Regions from separate parts of the Clostridium sp. BJN0013 genome, predicted to be linked through region 2. Evidence: riboswitches for the same ligand, from Rfam matches in the RefSeq annotation. Region 2 holds a riboswitch; the other holds the start of a gene.
What was found. A riboswitch is a leader RNA that binds a small molecule or an ion and turns the genes downstream of it on or off. The one in region 2 is predicted to bind S-adenosylmethionine.

Region 1 (3,220 bases), 1.1 Mb from region 2:
TAGTATGACTACCCTCACAATATCTAATTTTATGTTTATTTTTATAAACAGATATATTTATACTTTTACCATTATTAGAACTTAATTCAAATTTTTCTCCAGTAATATTCCATTTTATAACATTTCCATAAATTTTAATAGTATTTTTATCCTCATCAATTTCTATAGTAGACTTTTTTACATAATACTTGTCTAATACGTTTTTCATCTCAGCTACAAAGTTATTAATTGCATTTAACGCCTTTTCGCCATCAATTGTTTTACTGCATAATTCATAAATATACTTTTCTTTCCAATCCATCAGCAAACATCCCCCATATTTTTGTTTTAATTAAATTATATAATCTTTTTTTTAATATTGGAATAAAATAATATAAATTATTTTTCTTTATATAATTATATGTTTAATATGTACTGACTTAAGATTAAAAAGTAAAACTTTTTTTACTGGCTATTGTTCTTTATTTGTCTCTTCTATACCCTTATTTTCATCGTATTTATCCATTTCTGTGTTTTTTGGAGTTTCTACATTTTCTGCCTGATTTACTTCGATAACCTCTTGTTCTGGCATATCTTCTTCTAAACTATTATCACAATTATATAATTTACCAAAAAGTTTTGAAAATTTCTTATTAATTATACCTATTCCTATTAAAATACATACAATTCCCCCATACACACCAATAAACTCAAATATTCCAGGTAATAATTGAGATGGTACTAATTGTTCAAGTACAATATTTGCAGAATACCCTTGAGCTACATATTGATTTACAGTCTTTCTAAATAATATAATATTATTTACCAATAATGCAATTCCAACCAATGCTGTGACTAAAGCAGCAATATAAAAAGCAATCCAGCTGGAAAACTTACCTGATTTTTCAAATGCACTCTTACCTTTAAATTTCATAATAATTTCTCTCCATTTCCGCCTAAAAAGGCTTTTATAATAATTTTATAATAATGAATATTACTACATATTACTAAATAGTTATTACACTTATGTGTCAATATTGTTAACAATTTATAACCAGTAACATGGTTTACACTGATTATACTCATTTTGAAAAAACTAAGGTATTATAAAAAGTGAAATTTCAAAATAAATATTTATTCATTAAAATTTTTTATACAATTTGTTACTGAACTAATACTTTATCTACATTACATATTATTATATCACATAATCCATAAATTATATAAGTTTCGTATTTAAGGCATTTTTAACGCCAGCCTATCTCCTATTATGCCTTTACTAACTACTCTATAAACAGCATACTCTTTTTTATCTAAGATTGGCCATGCTTTAATTCTCATATACTATTTATGTTAAATGATTTCTAGATTTAGATAAAGTCTAAGAGAATAAATAGACTAATCAATAAATTTCATGGTTTAATTTATTGACACCAGTACAAAAAAGATGTTTAATTATATTACTGACTAGTCAGTAATATAATATATTATTACATAAATTTAAATAAAGAATTAAAAGATATTCAAAATAAACTAAGCAGTAATAATTATGATTTTTCTTGTGTATTTTTACTTTTGTCACTTTTAAAACGGCCTTTACATAATTTAATAAGAACTTCAGAACATAAATTTAGAGAATCCGGTCTTTAAATCGATTAGTCTTCAGTTAAAATGAATTATTGACAAAAATGAAATTTTAGTATAGCATGTAATATAAAATCAAATTTAATCTTATCAAGAGCGGCGGAGGGACTGGCCCTATGAAACCCGACAACCAACATTTTATTAAAATGTATGGTGTTAATTCCAGCAGATTATTTCTGAGAGATAAGGAAAATAATTTCAAATTAGTTTATTGTAAAAGTTATTTTTCTTACAGAAAAATAACTTTTATTTTATTTTAACTCCAAAATTGAAATTTGAATAATAAGATTTTTATTTGATTACCACTAAAAATATTATAATTTAAGGAGGGATTTTATGCCAATAAATATACCTAATAATCTTCCAGCTTCTAAAGTATTAAAAGCTGAAAATATATTTGTTATGAATGAAAATCATGCAGTACGACAAGATATAAGACCACTTAATATAATTATATTAAATTTAATGCCCCTTAAAACCATTACTGAAATACAACTTTTAAGATTGTTAAGTAATTCACCTATACAAGTTGATATATCTTTAATGTATTTAAAGTCTCATAATTCAAAAAATACTCCTGAAGAATATTTAATTAAATATTATGAAACTTTTGAAGAGATAAAAAACAAAAAATTCGATGGTATGATAATAACAGGTGCACCCATAGAAAAACTTGAATTTGAGGACGTTGATTATTGGAAAGAATTAACTGAAATTATGGATTGGAGTACCCAAAATGTTTATTCAACTATGTATATATGCTGGGGATCTCAGGCAGGACTTTACCATCACTTTAAAATTCCAAAATATATGCTGGATAAAAAAATATCCGGTGTTTTCTCTCATACTATAAATAGGGCTAATATTAAACTTTTTAGAGGTTTTGATGATATATTTTATGCGCCACATTCCAGATATACCTTTGTAAAAAGAAAGGATATCGAAAAAATTCCTGAACTAGAAATAATTTCTGAATCCAAGGAAGCTGGTGTCTATATAGTAGCGACAAAAGGTGGACGCCAGATCTTTATTGCTGGACATCCTGAATATGATACTTTAACATTAAAATCAGAATATGAAAGAGATATAGCACTGAATTTACCTATAGATATACCCAAAAATTATTTTCCAGATGATAATCCAGATAAAACCCCTTTATCAAATTGGAAAAGCCATTCTAACCTACTATTTTTAAATTGGCTCAATTATTATGTATATCAGGAAACACCTTATGATTTGAATAAGCTATAATAATATCTATTTAAAATAATTCTATTATACTAAATAGGAGCAGATTTACATAAAAATTAAATCTGCTCTTTAAGTAAGTATTTCTCCAGATAATGCTTACTTAATTTTTATTTACCAACTTACTGTAATCCGCATTTTTCCAAGGCCTGTTTTAAATCAGATATAATATCACTAGCACTTTCTAGTCCTATGCTAAATCTAACATATCCATCCTTAAACACCTCTGGGTAAAAGTTAATTCTCTCATCATTTGGGCCAGTATAAACAATTAAGCTCTCATCATGCCCTAATGAAACGGCCTGAGTGATCAATTCCAGTGAATTAATAAATTTATTATGTGTATCTA
Region 2 (3,220 bases):
TTTTTCTACACATTCTTATAAATTCTGGAGTAGTACCACAACATCCACCTAAAACCCTAACCCCTTTTGTGGCCATAGTTAATACATTCTCTGCAAAACCTTCAGGGGATACATCATAAATTGTATTTTCCCCATCATACCTTGGAAGTCCTGCGTTAGGTTGTACCATAACCGGTATGGAAGAATATTTTAAAATTTCTTCCACAATCCCTTGAAGCTCTTTAGGTCCTAAAGAACAGTTAACTCCAAGAACATCTACCCCCAAAGCTTCCAACACAAATACCATAGTTTTAGCATCCGTACCCATAAGAGTTCTGCCATCCTCTTGAAATGTCATTGTACAAAATATAGGAAGACTACTATTTTCTTTTGCTGCAAGGATAGCTGCTTTTGCTTCATATAAATCAGTCATAGTTTCTATTAAAACTACATCTGCACCAAATTTTTCGCCTATAATGATTTGATTTTTAAATAATTTATATGCACTTTCAAAACTTAAATTCCCTGTAGGCTCCATAATTTTTCCAATAGGTCCTATATCAAGAGCCACTAATTTATCTCCTGCTTCCTTTTTCGCAAGTTTTACTCCCGCAGAAATCACATTCTCTATAGTATAATCAGAATACTCATATTTCAGTTCATTAGCTCCAAAAGTATTAGTTGTTATGATGTCTGCTCCTGCATCTAAGTACTTTCTATGTATTTCCCTTATTATTTCAGGATTTGTAATGTTAAGTATCTCCGGTAATTCTCCCAATTTAAGTCCTGATTTTTGAAGCATTGTTCCCATAGCTCCATCAAAAAAAATAAATCTATTATTGAATTTATTTACTAAATTTTTAAAATTCATTATGTCTCCTCTTTTCCCAAGTACTCTATACCTGATTAAACTATAACTTTATATTTATACATATAATACACCAATTATTTATCTATATACATTTTAATTATGTCCTCACTCTTATTTCCCATAATAAATATTTTAATATTGCTTGTCAACATTTTTACAATGTTTCTACTCTTTAAAAAATAATTTAATTATTTTTTGTTTTTCTATTGACAAGTATTATATATATCTGGTATTATCTTTTCAATTGAATACGGAACTTCTTATCCAGAGCGGCGGAGGGACTGGCCCTATGATGCCCGGCAACCTGAATGATTTTTTATTATTCAACGGTGCTAATTCCAGCAGGTTAAAACCTGGAAGATGAGAAGCATGAAGGATATCTTCTTGTAACTTATCTTACAAGAAGATTTTTTATTTTTTACTTTTCTGCGGATTACCAATAAGAAGTTTCGTGCAAGATATTAAAAACTTCAAAAAAATCACAAATAAATACTGTCAAATAAAAACTATCAAGGAGGAATATATAATGAGTGAAAAAAAATTATCATTTGAAACATTACAAGTACATGCAGGGCAAGTGCCAGATCCAACTACTGGTGCAAGGGCAGTTCCAATCTATCAGACTACATCCTTTGTTTTTAAAGATGCAGATGAAGCTGCAGACTTTTTCCAATTAAAGAGACCTGGAAACGTGTATGGTAGAATAATGAACCCTACTGAAGATGTATTTGAACAAAGAATAGCAGCCCTTGAAGGAGGCTCTGCAGCTCTTGCTACATCATCAGGAATGGCGGCAATTTTATACTCCATACTTAATGTAGCAAATTCAGGAGATGATATAGTCTCAGCCAGCACACTATATGGCGGAACTTATGAATTATTTAAGGTGACTTTAAAGAAACTTGGAATCAATGTAATATTTGTAGATCCGGATGACCCTGAAAATATTAGAAAAGCTATTACTCCTAAAACTAAAGCAGTTTATGGAGAAACAATAGGCAATCCAAGAATTAATATTTTAGATATAGAGGCTGTGGCAAATATTGCCCATGAGAATAAAATACCTCTTATTTTAGATAATACATTTGGAACACCATACCTTGTAAGACCAATAGAATACGGTGCAGATGTAGTTATTCATTCTGCAACCAAATTTATTGGAGGACATGGAGCTGCAGTTGGTGGAGTTATAGTTGACGGTGGTAAATTTGATTGGGCAGCAAGCGGCAAATTTCCTGATTTCACCACACCTGATGAAAGTTACGGTGGACTTGTATATTCAGACTTGGGTGCTGTAGCTTTTGCCACAAAGGCAAGAGTTCAACTTTTGAGAAATACAGGTGCTACAATTAGTCCTCAACATGCCTTCTATTTTATTTTAGGTTTAGAATCATTATCCTTGAGAGTTGAAAGGCACGTAGAGAACACACGAAAAATAGTAGAATTTTTAAATAATCATCCAAAAGTTTCCTGGGTAAATTATCCTGAACTAGAAAGTAGTCCATATAGAGAATTATCCAAAAAATATTTTCCAAAAGGAGCAGGTTCCATATTTACCTTTGGAATAAAAGGTGGCCTTGAAGCAGGAAAGAAATTTATAAATAGCCTTAATTTATTTTCACTACTTGCAAATGTAGCAGATGCTAAATCCCTTGTGATTCATCCATCAAGTACTACCCATTCAGAACTTAATGAGGAGCAGCAAAAAACTGCTGGAGTTACTCCAGATCTCGTAAGACTTTCCATTGGAGTTGAGGGTGTTCAAGATCTTATAGATGACTTAGAACAAGCTCTTGCCCAAGTTTAATATAATACACTGTGATTAATTATTTAAAACTCCTCCTACAAATTAAATAATTAATATCCGCTTATTTAAAAAGCCATGATCTAAATGGGCGGGGCAAATTATACTAATTCTTGTAACAAAAATAGTAATTATATGTTACATCACCTCCTAATTTATTAAATAAGATAGTCCCTAGATTTTTCTATAAATATCTAGGGACTATTATTGATAAAGTATTAATTATTTTTTTAAATTTCTTCATTTACCATATGTTTCACTATAAAAATTTTAGTTGTTACTCCTCTTCACTAAATTCAACAAACCTCCATATCTTATCATATTTCTCTGCCTATCTGTAACATCAAATAACATTTTATATTCTTCACCTTTAGTTTTATTAGTTACTATAATAATATTATTATCAATTTGTGTTAATGCATCTTTAATTTCCAATTCATCCATAGTTTCTATTCTGTCATAGTCCTCTAAATTTTCAAATACTAAAGTAATTATTCCATTGTTTATAAGATTCGCCTTGTGGATTCTAGCAAAGGATTTAGCAAGTACTCCTTTTACTCCCAGAT

Region 1: it holds a riboswitch for S-adenosylmethionine, as region 2 does, so the genes downstream of both, metA (homoserine O-succinyltransferase) here and AB3K27_RS16135 (O-acetylhomoserine aminocarboxypropyltransferase/cysteine synthase family protein) in region 2, are expected to answer to the same signal.

The regions. Positions count from the first base shown of each region.
Region 1 covers NZ_CP162495.1:1,997,626-2,000,845, reverse strand. The annotation lists gene AB3K27_RS10300 (hypothetical protein) at 1-301, opposite strand, end outside; gene AB3K27_RS10295 (hypothetical protein) at 452-913, opposite strand; SAM riboswitch class I at 1,708-1,813, shown strand; gene metA (homoserine O-succinyltransferase) at 1,960-2,874, shown strand; gene AB3K27_RS10285 (PLP-dependent aspartate aminotransferase family protein) at 2,994-3,220, opposite strand, start outside.
Region 2 covers NZ_CP162495.1:3,105,401-3,108,620, forward strand. The annotation lists gene AB3K27_RS16130 (homocysteine S-methyltransferase family protein) at 1-850, opposite strand, end outside; SAM riboswitch class I at 1,108-1,217, shown strand; gene AB3K27_RS16135 (O-acetylhomoserine aminocarboxypropyltransferase/cysteine synthase family protein) at 1,377-2,657, shown strand; gene AB3K27_RS16140 (aconitate hydratase) at 2,925-3,220, opposite strand, start outside.